3 regions of the Cytobacillus sp. FSL K6-0129 genome follow, and region 2 is predicted to be linked to each of the others. Evidence: riboswitches for the same ligand, from Rfam matches in the RefSeq annotation. Region 2 holds a riboswitch; each other region holds the start of a gene.
The links. A riboswitch is a leader RNA that binds a small molecule or an ion and turns the genes downstream of it on or off. The one in region 2 is predicted to bind thiamine pyrophosphate.
Positions count from the first base shown of each region.

Region 1: linked by a shared signal. The riboswitch ahead of thiW (energy coupling factor transporter S component ThiW) and the one ahead of MHI57_RS17155 (3-oxoacyl-ACP reductase) in region 2 are both predicted to bind thiamine pyrophosphate.
Region 3: linked by a shared signal. The riboswitch ahead of tenA (thiaminase II) and the one ahead of MHI57_RS17155 (3-oxoacyl-ACP reductase) in region 2 are both predicted to bind thiamine pyrophosphate.

Region 1 is NZ_JBBOXM010000001.1:740,626-748,234, reverse strand. Features, by position in the region: gene MHI57_RS03655 (nuclease-related domain-containing protein) at 1-501, shown strand, start outside; gene MHI57_RS03650 (hypothetical protein) at 702-1,790, shown strand; gene MHI57_RS03645 (shikimate kinase) at 1,840-2,346, opposite strand; TPP riboswitch at 2,476-2,587, shown strand; TPP riboswitch at 2,631-2,723, shown strand; gene thiW (energy coupling factor transporter S component ThiW) at 2,795-3,316, shown strand; gene thiD (bifunctional hydroxymethylpyrimidine kinase/phosphomethylpyrimidine kinase) at 3,285-4,091, shown strand; gene thiM (hydroxyethylthiazole kinase) at 4,091-4,900, shown strand; gene thiE (thiamine phosphate synthase) at 4,900-5,508, shown strand; gene MHI57_RS03620 (FMN-dependent NADH-azoreductase) at 5,654-6,280, shown strand; gene MHI57_RS03615 (hypothetical protein) at 6,634-7,416, opposite strand; gene pepF (oligoendopeptidase F) at 7,547-7,609, shown strand, end outside.
Region 2 is NZ_JBBOXM010000001.1:3,401,157-3,408,765, reverse strand. Features, by position in the region: gene MHI57_RS17160 (IclR family transcriptional regulator) at 1-561, shown strand, start outside; gene MHI57_RS17155 (3-oxoacyl-ACP reductase) at 785-1,540, opposite strand; TPP riboswitch at 1,633-1,734, opposite strand; gene MHI57_RS17150 (glycosyltransferase) at 1,820-3,355, opposite strand; gene MHI57_RS17145 (ABC1 kinase family protein) at 3,473-5,137, opposite strand; gene MHI57_RS17140 (phasin family protein) at 5,167-5,469, opposite strand; gene MHI57_RS17135 (disulfide oxidoreductase) at 5,910-6,329, opposite strand; gene MHI57_RS17130 (DsbA family protein) at 6,332-7,018, opposite strand; gene MHI57_RS17125 (nucleoside deaminase) at 7,096-7,566, opposite strand; gene MHI57_RS17120 (hypothetical protein) at 7,585-7,609, opposite strand, start outside.
Region 3 is NZ_JBBOXM010000001.1:940,733-948,341, reverse strand. Features, by position in the region: gene MHI57_RS04560 (hypothetical protein) at 1-788, shown strand, start outside; gene MHI57_RS04555 (AbgT family transporter) at 1,134-2,621, shown strand; gene MHI57_RS04550 (GNAT family N-acetyltransferase) at 2,759-3,505, shown strand; gene trhA (PAQR family membrane homeostasis protein TrhA) at 3,628-4,263, opposite strand; TPP riboswitch at 4,612-4,721, shown strand; gene tenA (thiaminase II) at 4,845-5,534, shown strand; gene MHI57_RS04535 (MFS transporter) at 5,835-7,115, shown strand; gene MHI57_RS04530 (peptidoglycan D,D-transpeptidase FtsI family protein) at 7,412-7,609, shown strand, end outside.

The DNA of each region.
Region 1 (7,609 bases), 2.7 Mb from region 2:
GCATTTGATTATCTACTGGTTTTTGTTCATCCGGAGTTTATGTTATATGATCGTACAAAGAAACAAAATGTTATTCTTCCACCGCAAATTCCACGATTATTAAGAGAACTAAATCAAATAGACATTCAACACTCTCCATTTTATACAAAAATTGTTCATGCTTTTTTGAGTCATCATAAAGAAGAAAAGAATTACGCTAGAAAAATCGAATATTGTACGGAGGATTTGGTAAAAGGTGTGGTTTGTCGAGAGTGCGGTGTGCAGATGAAGCGAGCGAGTTTGCGCAAATTTCATTGCTCAAAATGTAGGAGGAACATTTCATCTTGTGATGCATTAAGTGAAGCAATCAATGACTTTATTATTCTTTTTCCATCAGAAAAAGTAACAAAGACGGCGATTTATGATTGGTGTGGTGGAGCAATAAGTAGTTCCGCAATACAACGATTCTTACAAGAGAAATATACACTTAATGGTGGTGGAAATTATTTTTATTATCATTAATGGGTTTTAAAACCGAAGAAACAGTTGAATTATTTAGTAATGAAGAGAAGTGACAGTATCTTATAGATTGAAATGTATTCTGATGGGGTCAATCTATTAGTAAGCAGTTATATGTTGAACAAAGGACTTTGTGCACAAAAAAAATCTATATAACATCACAATAAAAGTGGATAGTAAGTCACTCAGTAGGAGAATCAGAGATGAGCGCCTCGCAAAAGGGGTTAGCAAGTCACTCGGAAGGGGAATCAGAGATGAGCGCCCCGCAAAAGGGTTTAGCAAGTCACTCGGAAGGGGAATCAGAGATGAGCGCCCCGCAAAAGGGTTTAGCAAGTCACTCAGAAAGAAAACCAGAACTGAGCGCCCCGCAAAAGGGGTTAGCAAGTCACTCAAAAGGAGAATCAGAGATGAGCGCCCCGCAAAAGGGATTAGCAAGTCACTCGGAAGAAGAATCAGAGAAGAGCGCCCCGCAAAAGGGTTTAGCAAGTCACTCGGAAGGGGAATCAGAGATGAGCGCCCCGCAAAAGGGTGTAGCAAGTCACTCGGAAGAAGAATCAGAGATGAGCGCCCCGCAAAAGGGGTTAGCAAGTCCCTCAGGAAAGAAACCAGAGATGAGCGCCCCACAAAAGGGTTTAGCGTGTCCCTCAGAAAGAAAACCAGAGATGAGCGCCTCGCAAAAGGGTTTAGCAAGTCACTCGGAAGGGGAATCAGAGAAGAGCGCCTCGCAAAAGGGTTTAGCAAGTCACTCGGAAGGGGAATCAGAGATGAGCGCCCCGCAAAAGGGTGTAGCAAGTCACTCGGAAGGGGAATCAGAGATGAGCGCCCCGCAAAAGGCTTTAGCGAGTCCCTCAAAAGGAGAATCAGAGTTGAGCGCCCCGCAAAAGGGATTAGCAAGTCACTCAGAAAGAAAACCAGAAATGAGCGCCTCGCAAAAGGGATTAGCAAGTCCCTCAGAAAGAAAACCAGAGATGAGCGCCTCGCAAAAGGGTTTAGCAAGTCACTCGGAAGGGGAATTAGAGATGAGCGCCCCGCAAAAGGGTTTAGCGAGTCCCTCAGAAAGAAAACCAGAAATGAGCGCCTCGCAAAAGGGTTTAGCGAGTCCCTCAGAAAGAAAACCAGAAATGAGCGCCTCGCAAAAGGGTTTAGCAAGTCACTCAGAAAGAAAACCAGAGATAACCGCCTCACAAAAAGGGAGTTATTCAGCAATTTATTTAGAACCAAACACAAATGAAAGCCGAGGAAGGGAGTGCCCGGCTTTCATAAATTCGTTTAGGATAATGCGAATTACTTAGATAGTAAAAGAAACATTCTAATGAACTATAACCATAATCATCACAAGCTTTATCCTATCCCACTAACAATCAATTCAGCAGCTTCTTCAGCTGTTTTCCCGTCAACATTGATTTTTAGATGATATGGTTGATAATGAGCTTGTCTTTCTTTGTAGAGATGATACATTTCGTCAGTAGAAAGACCATTCAATTTCGGTCTTGTATCTTTAATCAATGGGTATCGATCGAGCCAATTTTCCCATGAGAGCTCGATAAGGACAACGGTACTGTTTTGTAAACAAATTTCGCGGTTCTTACTGTTTAAAAAGGCGCCGCCGCCTAATGAAAGAATCTGTTTTTCTTCGGCAGATAGTTGTTCAATCAATTCGCTTTCAGCTTTTCGAAAAACTTCTTCACCATGATCAAGGAAAATTTTTGAAGTTGACATTCCAAACTGTTGTTCAATGCGTTCATCCGTGTCGATTAAACCCCACTGTAATTTCTTAGCTAATTCCGTTCCTATGGATGTCTTTCCGACCCCCATAAACCCAATAAGTACAATACTCTTATCTTCCATAGACTGTCCTCCCGAATATTATATAAAATATCATATCATAACGTTTTATGTCGCAACATCGTTTCTATCCAATGTTTTTTATTTTCATTTCTATCATTTCATGTTATATTGAGTGCATCATATGTTATAAGTTTTCACTGGGGGTGCCTCCACATAGAGGCTGAGATTGAATGCCGTCCGTTCAAAACCCTTTGAACCTGATCTGGTTTGTACCAGTGGAGGGAAGTGTGTCGATGTAGTCGTCCTCGCTTCCTTTTGGAAGTAGAGGATTTTTTTTATATATGAATAAATGCTAGGGGTGCCAAATACTTGGCTGAGATGAACCCTTTGAACCTGATCTAGTTAATACTAGCGTAGGGAAGCGAGTGACGTCATACATATCATGATGACCAAAGCCGCTTATTCAAAATAGCGGCTTTTTTATTTTTATCGAAAGGAGGAAAGGTCTATGAATAAAATCCAAAAAATGACGATGACGGCAACGATTGCAGCCATCACTACTGTGTCGAGTAGTCTCATTTTTATTCCGATTGGAATAGCGAAAATTTTTCCGATTCAGCACTTGGCGAATGTATTATCTGCTGTACTTCTTGGACCATGGTATGCCGTTAGTCAAGCGTTTCTTTCATCTACATTGAGAAATATGATGGGGACTGGAAGTGTTTTTGCCTACCCCGGGAGTATGATTGGCGCATTACTTGCAGGGTTCCTTTATCAAAAAACGAAAAAAATTGGCTTCTCAGCACTAGGTGAAGTCGTTGGAACAGGAATGATAGGGGCAGTAGCGACTTATCCGATTAGTACATTACTTTTAGGACAAGAAGCAACCCTTTTCGGATTCCTACCAGCATTTATGGTGAGCTCGTTTACTGGAGCAATTTTAGGATATGGTTTATTAAGAGTATTAATTAAGAATAAAGCTATTGGAGGTTACATCAATGAAAACAGCATTAACGATCGCAGGTTCTGATTCAGGAGGAGGAGCTGGGATTCAAGCAGATCTTAAAACTTTTTCCGCCAATGGTGTGTTTGGCATGTCCGTCATTACGGCGATTACCGCTCAAAATACAGTAGAGGTACGTTCGGTACAGGATATAGAAATCAATATTATAAAAGACCAAATAGAAGCTGTGTTTGATGATATCCAAGTTGATGCTGTCAAAATCGGGATGTTGTCATCTAGTGAGACTGTAAAAATCGTCGCAGACCGTTTAAATCATTATAGTCCAAAAGTGATTGTGTTAGATCCTGTTATGGTTTCAAAAGGTGGACATCATCTTTTAAAGGAACAAGCTATTGAAGCATTAAAAGCGAAAATGTTACCACTTGCGACTGTAATTACGCCAAACATTCCTGAAGCTGAAGTACTTTCGGGTATGACAATTCGCACGGTTGATGATATGGAGCAAGCTTGTAAAAAATTATATGAATTAGGGCCAAAAGCCGTCTTATTAAAAGGTGGACATTTAGAAGGAGAACCGAATGACTTATTATGGGATGGACAAAGTTTCAACTGGTTTAATGGTCGAAGAGTAGAGACAAAAAACACCCATGGTACAGGTTGTACTCTATCATCTGCCATTGCTGCTGGGTTAGCAAAAGGGGAAGAACTTATTGAGGCCATACAGTCTGCGAAAAATTATATTTCCATAGCGATTGAGCATAGCCTAGCACTCGGTAATGGGCATGGTCCGACAAATCATTTTTATGAGTTATACAACAAAGCAAAGATGGAGGAAAGATAATGGCGATTTCAAGTGAAGCAGTTGAGAGAGTCTTTCAGCAGTTACAAGAACATACCCCACTCATTCATCATTTAACAAATACAGTAACTATTAATGATTGTGCAAATGTGACCCTAGCAATGGGCGGTTCACCTGTTATGGCCACCCAACTCTTAGAAGTAGAAGAAATGGCTATGATGGCAGATGGGCTCGTAATTAATTTTGGTACTATTAATGATGCGATGTTTGCGGCAATGATTAAAGCTGGACAAACTGCCAATCAAAAAGGGGCCCCAGTAATATTTGATCCAGTTGGTGTTGGTGCAACCACTTATCGCACAAATAAGGCAAAAGAGCTAATTAGCACAATAAAAGTGTCCATTATTCGCGGCAATGCTTCTGAAGTTTCTGCTCTTATTGGTAAGAATACAAAAACGCGTGGTGTTGATGCAGGGGCAATTGAAATAGCACCTGAAGCACTTGCAAAGGAGGCAGCTGAAGTCCTAAACTGTCTCATTGTTATTAGTGGAAAAGAAGATGTCATTACAGATGGGAAGCAATTAGTTGTGATTGATAATGGAGATTATCTTTTGACGAAGGTAACAGGAACTGGCTGCATGACAGCTTCATTAGTAGCAACTGCTGCTGCTGTTTCAGAAAATTGGTTTGACGGGGCTGTTATTGGTATGGCTACTATGAGTCTAGCAGGGGAAATCGCAGCTAAGAGCTTACATGCCGGTGAAGGGTTAGGTTCATTTCGAGTGAAGCTAATGGATACGATTAGTACAATGAATGCAGCCATATGGCTAGATGGAGTGAGGCAAAACTAATGGATTACCGTTTATATTTAGTCACAGATGATAAAATAGCAAACAATGAATTATATGATATTGTTCGAAGTGGTGTAAAAGGTGGTGTGACCATCGTTCAATTAAGAGAGAAGACAGCGGATGGTCAACTCTTTTATGAAAAGGCGAAAATATTACAATCTATATTAAAGCCATTGGATATTCCACTGATTATTAATGATAGAGTAGACATCGCTTTAGCGGTAGGTGCAGCAGGTGTGCATGTTGGACAAGATGATCTGCCATGTGCCGTCGTTAGAAAGATTGTTCCTGATGATATGGTAGTTGGTATCTCTGTATCCAATGTGGAAGAAGCGAAACTTGCTCAAGAACAAGGAGCAAATTATGTTGGAATAGGTTCGGTGTTTCCGACAACTTCTAAATCAGATGCTGATTTATTAGCACCAGGTATGCTCGAGGAAATCATTGCAGCGATTGATATTCCTGCTGTCGCTATTGGTGGTATTCAACTAGAAAACATAAAAATGCTTAAAAATCGAGGGTTAGCAGGTGTTTCTGTTGTCTCAGCAATTAGTAAATCTAAAAATCCAGAAAAGTCAGCTCGAGATTTACTTCAATTATTCCTTTAGACCTAAAAAATATCATAAGTGTAGTTAAAGAGAACTTATTCCATTGACAAGATACTATTAATATACTAAAATTACTTTTGGTTCGAGATATTTCATTTTAGTGTATTTCGAATAAATTATTACGACATTCGGAGGTCTTCACATAATGGCAAAAGTTCTATTTGTAAACGCAAGTGATCGTCCAGTTGAAGCTGGAATTTCTGTAAAAATGTATCATGCATTTTTACAATCATATAAAGAATCAAATCCATCAGATGATATTACGGAATTGAATCTTTTTGAAGAAAACATGCCTTACTATGGTAATGATGCAATCAATGGTACTTTTAAAAAGAACCAAGGGTTGGAATTAACTGCTGCAGAAGAAAAGGGTGCGGCGCTAGTTGAGAAGTATTTAAATCAGTTCTTTGATGCTGATAAAATCGTTTTCGCATTCCCACTTTGGAATTCAACTGTACCAGCTCCATTGATCAGCTATGTTTCTTACTTAGCTCAAGCAGGTAAAATGTTTAAATATACTGCTGAAGGTCCAGTAGGATTTGCTGGCGACAAGAAAGTGATGCTTTTAAATGCTAGAGGTTCTGATTATTCACTAGAAGGTATGGCTGCTGGCGAAATGGCAGTTAACTTAGTAAAAACAATTATCAGCCTTTGGGGCATTACTTCTCCGTCAGAAGTAGTGATTGAAGGACATAACCAATACCCAGATCGTACACAAGATATTATTGAAGAAGGATTACAAAACGTAGCTAAAGCTGCTGCTCAATTCTAATTCGATACGAAAGCATCTCTATATTTTTGTAGAGGTGCTTTTTTTGTCTAAAGGACGTCCTAAAACTTGTATATAGGAAATCACGGTCGCTCATTCTTTGTGTAAACCTTTAATAAACTTGACCAGTATCACACAACTCGATGATGTGTAAAGAGATTAGGGTTCAAAAAAGGAAGACATTTTAAACAAGCTAGTAAGATAAAAACGTATACGCAATTAAATATGTTTTTTAACTACAAGCATGAATGATTGCTGAGGAACTATTTGTCGAATCAGTACCCAATCTGTTACGAGATTACTTGCTTATCTTAAAGTAGAACAAAACAGAGTGAGGAATGGCCTCACTCTGTTTGCTATTGTTTTTCAATTTTTGAAGGATTGTTTATTTTATAAGGTACTGTTTCTTCTACTTTATGCTCTTCATCGACATCGTCTTGGGCTTTTGGTAATTTCTTTTTGACGATTTTGCCATTAAAGGAAAGTTTGTCTCCGATAGCTAATTCTTGTTTTTTTAATGTTTTAGAGTGACTGCACCAAGCTAGTCCAATTGGTAAAGGGTCGTCTTGATGAATGACAACCTCATCGAGCACAATGACTTCATCATGGTCCTCAGTGAAATGGTTATAGCTTAGCGCAAATTGCTTCACAATTGCTGAAAAAGCGACCTTATCTTCAGGAAGTTGGATTTTTTTAGCTGCTTCTTTTTTCTTTGTTTTCGTTTTTGTAGCTGTGATTTTCGGCGGTGTTGGCGCTTGCTCTTTTGTTTTTTCGTCGGCCTGTTTTTCTTCTATTTGTGCGGTGTTTGGTTGTCCAGCAGCATCAAAAGCTTCTTTACCAAAGTTGCCTGCTTGCATTTCTTTTAAATAAGCCGGATGAATGCAACTTAGTTTTCCATCTTGGAACTTGATTACAATGGTGTAATGATCATCTTCTTCACCGTATGCTTGATAGCCGACAATTTCTACTTTGCGTTGATGGGTTTTTTGTTTAAACCAAAACGTTTTCTTGGCAGGCAGCTTCCATTCTTTTAACTTAGTTTCGTATTCTTCTTCAGATTCAAACGGTTGAATCTCACCTTGAGGTGGGAGATAATTAGTTTGATTCGCATCCTCGATATGAGGTAATGTAATAGCCATGATTGGATCTCCTTTCCTTTTTCCATTATTAATTACTATAAAAAGGTTTAAGAATGGCGAAATAGAATATATTTAGTTAATATAACGCATATGAGCAAAAAAATGAACTATTTAAGGAGTGTTAAAAATTATGACGACCTATTCTAGTCGAAAAGAGATTCCCGTAGAAGAAACTTGGAATATCACTGATATT
Region 2 (7,609 bases):
TATTATCTTGGTAGCAAATTGATTCAATATGGTACAGCCGCCTTTGGTAGTCGTGATATTGCCGATGCAATCACTCCGTATATGCAGGAACTTTCTTCGCTTACTTCCTGCACCGTTTCGTTTTCATTATGGACAAACAACGGACCTATTACGACAAAGATTTGTCATTCGAATGAACCACTTCATATTGGTACACAACTAGGCGGAAGCTTACCACCAACATCTGCCGCAGGGAAGATTTTCTTAAGCTTCTTAAACCCAGTACTGACAAAAGATTGGCTAGGAGACGGGGAAGCGATCGATAACGCAGAATGGCAAATGATTCAACAATCGAAAATCTCCTTCGCTACCGAACCTTTAATTCCATCGATTTCTTCGGCTTCCGTCCCTTTGCTAGACTACCAGAATCAATTACTCGGTGCAGTGACAGTTGTTGGATTTAACGATAAGATGCCTAAGGAAGCATCGGATCCGATGAGCAAGCAACTGCTGAAGTTTCACCTACAAGCATCTTCTATGTTTGGCTATCGATATAAACAAGGAAAAATTGAACAATACTGATTGAACGTTCAATCGACCGTTTTAACATCTAGTAGAATAAAATACTAGTGAGAAAATTAAGTTGTTATTTTAAAAATATCCTTTTCTGCGAATAAATTGGAGTTTAGCTTCGACTTAGTCTCACATTTGCTGATATAAGCTCTTTACTGATTTATCAACCTACAAAATAAGTCCATTTTATTGAAAAAGGCCGCCATAAACAAAGATGACGACCTTTTTTATCTTAGTTCATCGTCAATCCATGATCAACGACTAGATTTTGTCCCGTAATCGCTCTAGCGCCTGGAGAGGCTAAGAAAACAACGGCTTCTGCTACGTCTTCTGGTTTTGTCACACGGCGGATAGCAGAGTTATCAGCCACAATCGCAAATACCTCAGGGGTAGTAACAGCACTTGCATCCGTTGTATCTAATAATCCACCGGAAACCATATTCACATTAATATCATACTGTCCGAGCTCTTTGGCCATATTGCGTGTAAAGCCAATTAATGCCGCTTTGGCTGTTGTATATTCATGGTAGGCAACGACTGGGTTCTGGTAAAGATTCGTGCCAATACCAATCACACGGGCTTGCTGTGAATCCTTTAGAGCCGGAAGAGCAGATTGAACAACATTTAAGCTTGCTTTTATCGCGCCTTCAAACTGGGTTTGATAGCTAGCCCAAGATAATTCCTCTACTTTCGCCTGTGCCACAGGATCAAATTTAAATTGAACTAATGCATTATTTACAACGATATCCAAGCGACCAAAATGAGCAATTGTGTCTGCTACCATTGCTTTTACTGCTTGATGATCTCTTACATCAGCTTGGATAGCCAATGCACGATCTTGTCCGATTTTTTCAACTACTGCATCTGCTTTTTCTTTATTATTAAAATAATTAACGACTACTTTGTAGCCCTCCTTACCAAACTTTTCAGCAATTGCAGCTCCTAATCCACGACTTGCTCCTGTTACTAACACGACTTCTTCTCTCACGCTATTCCCTCTTTTCAATAGATGTAATTAAAAATGTTCAGGGAAACAAAACAAAAGGCTCCCCGAAAATGGAGAGCCTACCATACATATGCATATAGTTGGAAGATGCTCCCTACGATCGTCTTAACGAACAGGTTCTAAGGGTCAGGTTTTAACCTTCTCAACTCATTTTCTGAGTCCCCCTGCAACAATTTTTAATTATTTTTAGTTTAGCATACAAATAGTTTCCTAGCTATGAATCGAAGTTCATTTCGAAACTGACCATTTGCTTTATGTTTCTCACCATTGTTTTAAACGGGGATTCTTATCTAGAATCGATTCATATTGTTTCTCATTACCGTAGAGGCTATTCGGGTCAAGCAGCTTATATCTCTCATATTTTTCTAATCGATCTTTTTCTTTTGCCCAGCCTAAATGCTTGACTCGTATTGTGGATAAACTGTGGGTAAGTTGGAAGATGTTTTCTGGAAATCTCCCACAATGCTGTGGTGTTTCTTTCCAGACAGGCTGAAAGGTTGATCTAACTCTTGCTAGAAATGGACGGTATAAGAAATGTGCTTGCCAGTATTCATCTTCACGATAATGGTCTTCATCCCACATATCATACAGTCTAAAACAGTACAGGTCGATAGTATCCTGTTTAACAAAGTCATCAATATAATCAATAAAACTCTCCTCAAACCATTCATCTGCGTCAAGATTTAATACCCAACCTAAAAAACCATTCGTTGCTTCTAACCACTGTTGTTTTCTTAGTTCCACTTCATTGGCAAACTGGGAGCTTGCATTCTTGACCAATTTAATTGGCATACCTTTTAGTTCTTGCAAGAAAATCGATATAGTCTGATCAGTACTAGCATCATCTATAATCACAGCTTCATCGATAAATGGCTTTACTTTCTTTAACATCGTTTGTAAATAACGACCTTCTTCATTCTTCACAATCATCGATAAGCGAATTTGATGGCTATCTGCTTTTTCTGGATAAATAGGTAGTTCGCTATAAGCATACTGACATTTTTCTTTAAATGCGGGTATGCCTGTAAGGTCAGAAGAACGATAAATATGATAAGCTGGCAGATGTGTGTCTACATGTAGATCCAGTCCTAATGCCACAGCTCTCACACAAAAATGTCGATCTTCTCCCCAAAAACTGAGATTTTTAATTTTACTAAAATGAATACCTGCTAACAAAGCTTTCCTGCTAATTAGCGTGCACGCACCTAATCCTCCTACTTCATAAACACCTGGAGTTTGTAATTGTTGAATAAAGGCCTCGGTTTGAACGGCCTTTTCTTCGTCTGTTATGGCACCTTCATCCGCCTGTCTCCAGTGGGTATATTCATCTGTTAACCACACCTGCGGATAAGGAATTGTCCCCTCTTGCCAAGCCGTCCAAAATACCTCTGAAACAATTTCTTTTTTCGTGGAAATAAGTGTATGAAGGGTATTCGGGTGTAAAAGCAAATCAGAGTCAATTAAAAACAAATAATCAAATTCTTCAAATTTCGCCTGCTCAATAAGCATATCTTTGAAGCGAGCAACCTTCCAGATGAGAGCATCATTCCAGAAATGGGTAAAGTCGGTACGAATATAGATACTATCTTCTTTTGCGGATAAAATCGCAACATCTTTCTTCCATTTGGCAAAATGACGTAGTAGTCTACTTGATTCTTCATTCTGATTATCATCTATGAAAAGATAATGAATCTCCATTGTATCCGTTTTTAAATTGGCTAAGGATAGCAGAAACTCTTTTAAAATATCGGGTTCTTGATTAATTGGACTGCCAATGAGAATTTTTGTATTAACCATAAGCAACATTAACGTTTATTGACAAAACCGTTCACCTCTCTACACTATATTCTCACCATGAATTGCTTGTGTAGTGAAATCAGAAAAATTCTACCCAAAACAAAAAGCAGAGAGTCGTCAGAATCTCCCTGCTCTAATGATGGTGTATATAAGAAATAAGAACATTAATATCGCAATGACGAAGCCGATTTCTACTGCTGGTATATTCCATAGGAGAGATGATTGCCTGCCAAGGGCGGAACCGATAATTAAACCCACCATTATAATGCAAAATGCTAGCAACACGATACTAAATGCTAGCCGGTTGCTGATACGATCAATTCTCGTTAGAAATTTTTCACTGTTTGGCAAGTTCAGTTCGAGCGGGATTTTTCCCTTTTTGATAAGGGCAATCAAATCTTTCAAATTATACGGCGCTTCCTTTAGAATATCAAAATACTCCCCGATATGAGCTAGCGAATCTTTCGCCAAATGATCAGGTCGATATTTATTAATAATTAATCGTCTACCAAAAGGCTCAGCAATTTTTAATATGCTTATATTAGGGTCAAGTTTTTCAACAATACCTTCCATTGTTAACAATGTTTTTCCCACTAATGTTAAGTTTGTTGGGATATGTATATGATGTTGATTGGCAACGGAAAACAAATCATTAACCGCCTCGCCAATTGATATTTCACTAAACGGAATATCATAATATCTCTCTCTTAGTAAATCAACATCAATTTTTAAAAGTTCAACATCGACATCATCTTGGACAATACCCATTTTAGTGATGGCTTTAATGACTCCATCGGTACTTTGCCGCAACATGGCAATAATTAATGATGCTAAATTTTCTTTCATATCCTCAGTTAAACGTCCAACCATACCAAAATCCATGAAAACAATTACATTTCCTGGTAATACACAAATGTTACCTGGATGAGGATCTGCATGGAATACACCTTCCTCTAATATTTGCTGGAGGATGCCTTCAACGATTCTTTCGGCGATCAGTTGTTTATTAAACCCTTGTTCCGCCAAACTTTTATTTTCAAGGATGCCGCACCCTTCAATATATTCCATAGTTAACACTTTTTTCGTCGTATATTTCCAGTATGTTTTTGGGATTTTATAATGATTATTGTCTTCAAATTGATTGGCAATTTTATCTGCATTACGACCTTCAAGTAAATAATTCAACTCATTTAACAATGCTTTAGAAAATTCTTTCATCATTTCCACTAACTGATATTGCGATGCCCAATGTAGCCGTTTTTCTGCGATTTTAGCAATTTCTATCAAAATTTCTAAATCTGTTCTCATGGTCTTCTCAATATCAGGCCGTTGTACCTTAACAGCTACTTTTTCACCAGAATGGAGGACACCATAATGGACTTGACCGATAGATGCCGATCCTAATGGCTCCTCTTGAAATTCTGTAAAGAGGTCATGTAGTTCTTCCCCTAGTTCGGTTTCAACAATTTTTTTTACCTCTGCAAATGAAAATGACGGGGCATGTTCCTGCAATTTTTCCAATTCCCTAATAATTGATTCCGGAAAAATATCTGACCTTGTACTCGCAATCTGACCAACTTTAATAAACGTCGGTCCAAGCTCTTCTAAAAACAGACGAACACGTTCACCTGTCGTCTTTTCATGAATTTCCTCTTGCTTTCGCATGAACATACGTTTAGGTAGGGACAATACTTCATGCAAGCCTAATTCTTTTAAGAGATAACCAAAACCGTAATGAGAGAAGGCTACGGCAATTTCACGATAGCGATGAATATGACTCATCTTTGGTTTGAAAATGGCAAAAACCTCCCTTAATTCTCTTCTCGATTGTTTGCCTCAAGTGCTAGAATCCGTTCCTCTAATCTTAAGACATCATCCTTTGTAGCGATATTCAAATCATGCAATAAACTAGTCATTCGTTGATGGGCTTTGTCGTCTATCTGCGTTTGCTTCTCTTGGCCTTTCGCCCTTACCTCCTGCATAAAATCCTTCGCTTCCTGTTTTGTTAACTCTCCTCTTTTCACTAACTCATCCATCATTTCTTGTGCACGGTCTTTCCCTGCTGCTGCTAAACCTAACCCTAACATCATCCCTTGTTTTATTGGGTTTTTCATCTCATTTCCTCCTTTAATAAATGGCAGATTTTCACTAACATTATTTTACCCATTTTCAAGTAGATTAAGCATGAAAAAACATATATCACAAGTTGTTCTAACAGATGGGAAATTCAGAGATAGTTAGAAAATTAATCGAAGAAAATGCAATGCCTCACAGACCTTCATTTTTACGCTCATGTCCAACCCTAGAAAGTAGATGAAGAATGGGCAAGTCGGATTAAAGCGGAAGTGTTCACGGAATTTGCGGATGAATGGCGATGTCCGATTTACATACAATTCTATTCGTGATTTTCAAATGAATTGTGTGCATATAATGAGATTTTACGCTTGTCTCATGTCAAGCAGCTTCCCCTTCTTCCATTTACAAATTCACAACCGATTTCTACTCCATTACGAACAAAACAAAAACCCCGTACAATCATATGTACGAGGAATGTTTATGATGCTTGATTGTCTTTTTTTATCATCAGGCAAAAGAAGATAATAAGCGTGAAAGCCGTTAATGCCAAGAAAGGAATGGTGATAAACCCGAACCAATTGATATATTGGCCACTACATGGTACACCGCTTGAACATGGGGTGACCTCAGCGAGTCCAGGCACTTTTTGTACAAGATAATGATAGAGAGAAATACACCAGCCAATAAACGCCATTGGTAGCGCAAATCTTCGCACAGAAATATCTTGATAGAACGTACCGATCCCCAAGATTAAAACGAGTGGATACATGAATATTCTTTGATACCAACAGAGCTCACAAGGAATAAACTGCTTAATTTCACTAAAGTATAGACTACCTAATGTTGCTATGAGTGCAACCACCCAAGAAAAATACAACATGATTTGATTTTTCTTCATTCTTATCCCTCTAACTCTTCTTCAATCAAACGTTTGATTGAATCATAATTAAATGGATCTGTCACCATTTTATCGTTAATCATAATCGTCGGTGTGAGCTGGACTTCATATTCACCTACGAGTGAAGTGTCATGATTAACCGCCTCTATTGTTGCGCTTTTTTTCATTTCTGCCAATAGATCTTCTAGTGGAATTGACGTCGTTTCTGCAACGACTTCCTCTAGCACTTCCGTTGTTAACCAGACAGAATCATGTTGCCCACTCTCTGGCTGCTTATCAAACAAACCTTTATGGAATGCCCAGTATGCATCAGGTTCCAATAGATGAACAGCTTCGGCTGCAACTGAACCTAATTTAGACTCATCGCCATGGAAGAGCACATTGATATAAGAGAAATTCACTTGATTCGTGTCTACATAATCTTCCACTAATTGCGGATAAATAGTCTCACCCCATTGTTTACACGCTGGACATTTAAAGTCGCCAAATTCTACGATTTGTACAGGTGATTCCGCCTTGCCTAAAACAGGCTGTCCTTCAATAGGGGGTGCATTTTCAAAAGATGTATACTCATCCTTTTCATTTCCTTGATTGTTTATGAACACCATGATAACAACTGCGATAACGACAATAATCGTAATAAAAAATAATAACTTCATCGGTTGGAATTGATTTTTATTTGTGCCCATACTGCTCTCCTTTATGTAGATGTATCACTTTTAAGAATAATATATCCTTATGCAGAAAGTAAGGAATTTCCGTGAAGTCAATATGAAGTTCGATTGACTTGCTTACTCCAAGCATCAAAAGGGAGCTGTGATTGATTTAGTGTCAATTGTACAAACGGAAGACCTCTATCTTTCGGGTCTATGCCAATCTCTTGGTAAATAAAATCATCATCAAAAAGCGCTTTTGCTGCATCTTTCCGATCGGCTGCGTAATACACATTTTCCAAACGCGCCCAGTAAATCGCACCTAAACACATGGGACAAGGCTCACAGCTTGTATAAAGAATACAGCCTGTTAATGTGAAAGATTGTAACTTCGTACATGCTTCCCTAATAGCCATTACTTCCGCATGCGCCGTTGGGTCATGAAGAGCTGTTACCCTATTCACACCTTTGGCAATCACCTTCCCGTCCTTTACAATGACTGCTCCGAAAGGTCCTCCTGCATTTCCTACGTTTTCTACTGCTAGATGTACTGCCTCTGTTAAAAATTGTTCATGATTACTCATCTCGTCCCTCCCATTTATTTAGGCTTTTTGTTTAATACCATGA
Region 3 (7,609 bases), 2.5 Mb from region 2:
TTGAGCAATCTGAACTAACGGTCAGACGTTCTTTAGAAACGATTAAAGAAAAGGGGCAAGCATCATGGTACCGGAAATCACAGCTTGTCATTATTGGTGTCGAACGCATCGTTGCTTCTTCTGAAAGTGAAGAAAGAAGGCGATCCTTCCGGTTAAAGCATCAAGAACTAGAACTAAAAAAAGTCTTGCTTGACGTTGGTGAACAAATGAATGGTTCGATAGTCCAGATGGATGATGGCGTTCACTATATTTTTACTACGCGAGGAGAGCTTGAGCTATTTATGCGAGACCAATCGATGTTGACGATCAGTGAAGAGATTTTTGTTCATAGTCGGTTACGTGTTCGCATAGGTGTAGGCTTTGGCTTAACGGTATTAGAGGCTGAGGAAAATGTGAGTATGGCTTTCTCTCATGCCCGTGAATTTAAGGGCCCTATTGTTATCTCTGTTAATGAAGAGAAAGAATTAACAATTATTAATAATGAAAAAGAAGAAATAAGTTTTCATTCAAGGATTTACGGAAATGATTGGGAAAAAATATTTAAAGATGCAGGTATAAGTAGTAAGATTGTTGCAAAAATTGAGTCTTTATCATTACACTACCAAAAAAATAAGATTACTTCTCAAGATTTATCTCATTGGCTAAAAAGCACTGATCGCAACGCAAGAAGAATATTGATGGAGATGGAAAAGATAGGTTTAGCTGAAATTATAGGAGAAGAGACAGGTCATCGAGGGAGACCACGAAAAATTTATCAAATAAACTTTAATCAGTTTGCCAAACAATAAAAAATAAATCCGTATGATTTGAACCTAAACACTAGAAATATCACTTATTTCCAGTTGTTTAGGTTTTTATAATCGTTTAAGTTAAATAACACCTAATAAAAGACGAACATTGAGAATCATTATCAGCCATATAATTCCTATATATTCTTTTATTTGTAAATAAAAATGATATTTATTAGAAAATTACTAAAAAAGACAAAAAAGATTAAAAAAAGACTATTCACAATATAGATGTGATGATATAATAACGGAAATGTTAAGGATAAATTCCGATAAATTTCGAAGTAAGGAGAGTGAAATAATTTGCAAGCAAATGTAAACAACGAACAAGAAAAGAAGGGCTTGATGTCCAAGTTCTTGTCAGGCATTGAAACGATAGGGAACAAACTACCAGATCCATTTTTTATTTTCGTTTATCTCGCAGCGTTTGTAATGATATTAACGTTCATTGTTAATCAATTTGATGTTACTGTTGAGCACCCAGGAACCGGGGAAGAGTTGGCAATAAAAAGTTTAATTTCTGGAGAAGGATTGCAGTTTATATTAACTGAGATGCTGTCTAACTTTACTGGCTTCGCCCCACTAGGTCTTGTGTTAGCTATGATGCTTGGTGTAGGCTTAGCTGATAAAGTTGGTTTACTAGAAACAGCCATTAAAAAGTCGATCTTAAGTACACCAAAGTCATTAGTCACTTATGCTGTTTTCTTTATTGGTATTATGGGGAATATTGCTTCAGATGCGGCGTTTGTACTTGTACCACCTTTAGCTGCGATGGTTTTCTACACTGTTGGTAGGCATCCATTAGCTGGTTTAGCAGCCGGCTTTGCTGGAGTAGGTGCAGGTTTTTCAGCTAATGTCTTAATCGCTGGAACAGATGCATTATTAGCGGGAATTACTACTGAGGCTGCTAAAGCAATCGATCCTTCATTTGTTGTATCACCTGTTGATAATTGGTATTTTATGTCGATTTCTACTGTTCTCTTAACTTTAGTCGGTGGATTCTTAACTGAAAAGGTAATTGAACCAAGATTAGGAAAATATGATGGGGATTTGAAAAAGAATTTTGAACCGGTTTCAGCTATCGAGTCAAAAGGGTTAAGAAATGCCGTTATAGCGGGTCTAGCATATATTGCTATTTTACTTACAATTATCTTCTGGCCAGACTCCCCTCTTAGAAACGAAGAAGGTCGTATGATTCCTTCCCCATTTTTAAGTGGAATTATCCCAATTGTTTTATTATTCTTTATAACGATGGGAACAGCATACGGAGTAACAGTAAAGAAAATCACAAAAAGTGCTGATATTCCAAAGTATATGGCAGATTCGATGAAAGATATGGCAGGCTATATCGTCCTTATATTTGCTGCGTCACAATTTATTGCTTATTTTAACTGGTCCAATTTAGGTACTTGGATTGCAGTCAATGGTGCGGAATTCTTATCTTCCATCAATTTAACTGGTATTCCTGTTATTATTGGATTTATTATTTTCGTCTCTATTCTGAATTTATTAATCTTTAGTGGGTCTGCTCAATGGGCATTATTAGCCCCAATTTTTATTCCATTGTTTATGTTACTTGATTATAACCCTGCTTTTATCCAAGCAGCGTATAGAATTGCCGATTCAACTACAAATATTATTACACCACTAAATCCGTATATCCTTGTAGTTCTTGCTTTTATGAGAGAATACGATAAAAAAGCAGGTTTAGGCACGCTTATTTCCTTAATGATTCCTTATTCAATGGTTTTCTTAGTAATTTGGGTAGTCATGCTATTCATTTTTGGATTATTCGGTATTCCGATTGGACCCGGTATCGAAATGTATTTGTAATAATGCGGTGTTGTTGCCCGAACATAAATGTTCGGGCTTCTTTATTTGTGAAAAATGATAAAATAGATAGAGGTATTTTTTTACCGTAAGGAATTAATCGTTATACTTAAGGGCTATAAGTAGGGGAGAGATGGTCAGTGGTTAGTTTCAGAGATATACATCATGATGGTAATTTAATAGCAGAAAAAGCCAATTTTGATCACTATGGCACAAAACAGTTCTATTTTAAATATGATGCAAACTTTATCCAATTTAAAATAAATCCTAGTTTGCAAGATTTTCAACTGGCACAAATGTATTTGGAAGACTATCAGAAAGAGCATAAACAAGAACATTTGAAGTTTTATTTACCAGCAGACGAAATGATTCAAGAGGATGTTTTATTATACCTTTATCAACAATTCTATACAATCGGGTGTCAGGAGTTATATGAAATTAACCCTCTTCAATTTATCTATAAAGATAGAAAGAACGAAATCGTGGTTGAGGAAGTGACAAATGATAATTTACGAGAATATCTACAATTGCAGAGAAACTTTGATCTAGATTATGGTGAGGAATATGTGAACCTTAATAGAAGCATGCATTCCTATCATCATAATGCAAAAGATACATTACAGTTACTCGCATATGATCATGGTGTGCCAGCAGGTTCATTACAAGTATTTTTTAATAAGTGTACAGCTGAAATTGATAATGTAGGTGTGTTACCAGCTCACCGATTAAAGGGGATTGCTGCAAGCTTGCAATATGAAGTAATGAAGCGATTTAGCAATCATAGGGTTATACTTGTAGCCGACAGCAATGACACGCCAAAGGATATGTATCGTAAACAAGGGTATAAAAAATTGAGCTTTCGCTATGAAGTAATGAAGTTATTATAAGTAGTAGTTTATTATTAATATAGAACAAGTAATGTGATAAAAACTCTACAAACTGATATTAATAAATCTGCAGGTGGTGAGAGTAGCCATCTGCAGATCATTTATAAAGAGGTAAATTTTGATCAAGGTAAAAGCGAGAGAACAGCAAAAAAATGCATAATCGAACCAGCAAGAACAAAAACATGCCACAATGCGTGATGGTACTTAAATCCTCTCCATACATAAAATATTGAACCAGCAGTGTATAGAACGCCACCGATAATGAGGAAAATCATTCCTTGTGTAGGTAAGTGTGTAACCAGAGGCTCCCAGGCAAATATAATTAGCCAGCCCATCAAAACATATAGTAATGTCGAGAAGACTAAAAATTTTTTAACAAAAAAACATTTGAAAACTGTTCCAGCAATTGCTAGCCCCCATACAAGACCAAATAAGGTCCATCCTAAGGTTCCTTTAACTGTTATAAATAGAAACGGTGTGAACGTTCCAGCAATAAAAAAGTAAATGGAAGAATGATCGAGAATCTCAAATACATCCTTTGCTTTTCCAGCAGGTAAACTATGTAGCAAAGTTGATGAGAAATATAAAATAACCATCGTTGTACCAAAAAGAACAAAGCTGACAATATGCCAAGCTGTTCCATATAAGGATGAGAAAACAGTTAAAATGACGAGAGCCGCAATACTTAATAGCGCACCGATTCCGTGTACGATCGCGTTGGCGATTTCTTCTCCCTTTGAAAAAATATGTGTTTCCAAGTAGTATTCACCCATTCTTTATCCAAAATCATAATTCTAGTATAAACATTTTTTTAGCTGATAAAAAGTCGTAAGCTTTCATTATAAAGAAAAACTTCACTAGGCGAAGAGGGTGGAGAGTGTAAATGCATGGAGAATATTTGGAGTTATCCATCCTTGAGTCAATGCCAATTTAAGCCGCGGTGTTAGATCAGTTGAAGTGTTTAGGTAACGACAGCATTCATCCAACTTGTTCATAATCGTTACTGAAAGAGAAGCTTGACATTGCTCAATTCCTAAACTTGCAGTTTCCATTTAGGTTGACATTTATTGATAAGATGATAACATAACTTTGAAAGCATAATTGAATAAATCCACTAGGGGTGCCTTTAAAAGGCTGAGATTAAAGTGTAATAACTTTAAGACTCTTAGAACCTGATCTGGTTGATACCAGCGTAGGGAAGTGGCGTATATAAATTTAGTTAACATTATAACTATAACTAAATGAATAATGTATACAGTAACCACTTTCTTATAGGAAGTGGTTTTTCGCTTTTCTGGATTTTTTATGCTCGATAAAAAAAAGAGAAGAGGTAGAAATGATGACAACAAAAGAAACGTTTACACAATCGTTAAGGAAAGAAGTACATGATATATGGGAAGCGAATTTTGAACACCCTTTCGTTAAAGGAATTGCTAAGGGAGATTTACCAATTGAGTGTTTCCGCTTTTATGTGTTACAAGATTCTTACTATTTATCACATTTTTCTCGTGTGCAAGCAATCGCTGCTTCTAAAGCAGAGAATTTATATATGACCTCAAGAATGGCCTCGCATGCGCAAGGTACCTATGAAGCTGAACTAGGGTTACATAACAAATTTATGGAGGTATTAAAAGTTTCTGAAGAAGAGTTAAACCAGTTTAAACCCGCTCCTACTGCCTATGCATATACATCCCATTTATATCGTGTAGCAGAGACAGGCACAGTTGGCGAGGTCATCGCTAGTTTGCTTCCGTGTTATTGGATTTATTATGATATTGGGCAGAGCTTTAAAGGGGCAAAACCAAAAGAAGAAATCTATCGTACCTGGATTGATACATACGGTGGAGAATGGTTTGTTAAACTTGTACTGGAACAAATTCATCATCTTGATCGGCTTGCTGAAATGGCATCTGAAACAGAAAAAGAAAAAATGAAAATGGCATTTACCATTAGCTGTCAATATGAATTAGCTTTTTGGGAAATGGCTTATACCCAAGAAAAGTGGCTAAGTGATAAAACATATGCATAAAACTTCATAAATGAAAGCGGGAATAGTGTTAACAGAATAAGGTTAGTTCATACTAACTCAATTCTGTTAACATCATACCCTTTATAATCGTTGTAGTATCAGGTTTGTTTATGGAATAAAGACAATTTGCCGTATCGGATTTTCCTAAAAAGAATTTCGGACTTCAAAAACTACTCATCTAGTCAATAGAAATGACTTCTACTTCTCCACCCTCATAGACATATAAACTTCCTATATATATATAATGACAATAAGCGTATAATGAGAGACGAATGTTAAATTGAGGAAGGCGTTTTAAAAATGAATAAACAACAAAGTAAGTACAGATGGGTTGTATTTGGTGTTTTACTTTTAGCCTATTTATTTATGGTTAGTCAAAGAACAGCACCTGGTTTAATTACTGATCAATTAATGGAAGAATTTCATTTAACTGCAGCAACGATTGGGCTGATAACGAGTATTCAATTTTTTGCTTATGCTGGATTGCAAATTCCCATCGGATTATTCTCTGATAGATTTGGTCCAAATGTATTTCTAGTCGCTGGAACACTGCTAAACGGGCTAGGTACCATCCTGTATAGTACGGTAGATAATAGTTATATGCTCATCTTTGCTAGGTTATTATGTGGAATTGGCGATGCTACTATATGGGTCAATTTAGTTCTTGTATTGAGCATTTGGTTCAAGCAGCAGGAGTTTTCGATGCTAGTGGGATTTGCCGGAATGACCGGAAGTTTAGGATTCTTATTAGCAACAGTTCCTTTTAGTTCGACCATTTCTCTATTAGGGTGGCGACTTCCATTTTTAATTGTTGGCATTGTAATATTCACCCTTGGTATGGGACTTTATGTGGTTTTAATAAAATATCCTAAGAAGAAATTTCAAATGGAAGAAGAAAAAAATCAAAAAGAAACAAATGAACCGTTATTAGTCATCATAAGAAGATTACTTGTCAATCGCCAAGCTTGGGCGACATTCCTTTGTCACTTTGGTGTAGTGGGCACATATATCGGCTTTATTGGCTCTTGGGCAGTTCCCTATGGTATGGACATTTACGGTTTATCAAGATCAAGTGCAAGTGAAGTAATTATGTACGGCTTATTTGGTGCCATTATCGGAGCACCATTAACAACCTACCTATCTACTTTTTTTGACAGAGTCAAAGCACCGTATGTCATTGTGCAGATGCTGTCGGTTTCTGCTTGGATCGCTTTAGTATTGATGGGTGGAGAGCCACCATATTTATTATTCATTCTTTTATTCGTAATCATAGGTTATGCAAATGGTGCCAGTGCTCTAACCTTTACAGTTGTTAGACAGTCCTTTCATATAAAGGAAGTGGGGCTTATTTCCGGTTTCGCTAATACGGGAGGCTTTCTTAGCGCAGTGTTGCTGCCAGCAATTTTTGGAAAAGTATTGGACCATTTTGCTAATTTTGACGTTACAACCGCTTATCAATATGGACTTTATATTCCTTTAAGCTTTGCGATTATTGGGTTAATTGGAGTATTCATGTTATATGAGCCAACAGTATATCGTCAAAAACTTCAAATGAGTCAAATGAAAAAATCGGTTGGTTAACAATCGATTTTTTTATTTAGCTAATAAAAAATGAAGAACAATCATCACTTAAAAGCAGTCGAGTGGATACCTGATTTGTTCACCATCTAGCGTCTTTAGAGAAATGTTACTGAAAGTGTAAAATTGATCTTTTTTTATCAAATATTTCTTCATAACAATTGAAAAAATTGGATATTTGTTGTAAGATAGTTTATATTATTAATCTAATTTTAATAGATAACATATTTGTGAAATATAATAGTTACATATAGTAATAATTAAGAACATTCATACTTTGATGATTGGTTGTGTTGATGATGGCGGGAGAACAGAGAAGAAAAAAACGAAATAAAAAAATGGTTTTTCGGATTAATTTAATGTTTTTTGCAGTATTTATACTCTTTTCGATTCTAATCTTCCGCTTAGGTATTGTTCAAATTGTTTACGGAGAGAATTATAAAAAAGAGATTGAACGGGAAGTGGAGGTGCCAGTAGCAAGCACGGCACCTAGGGGG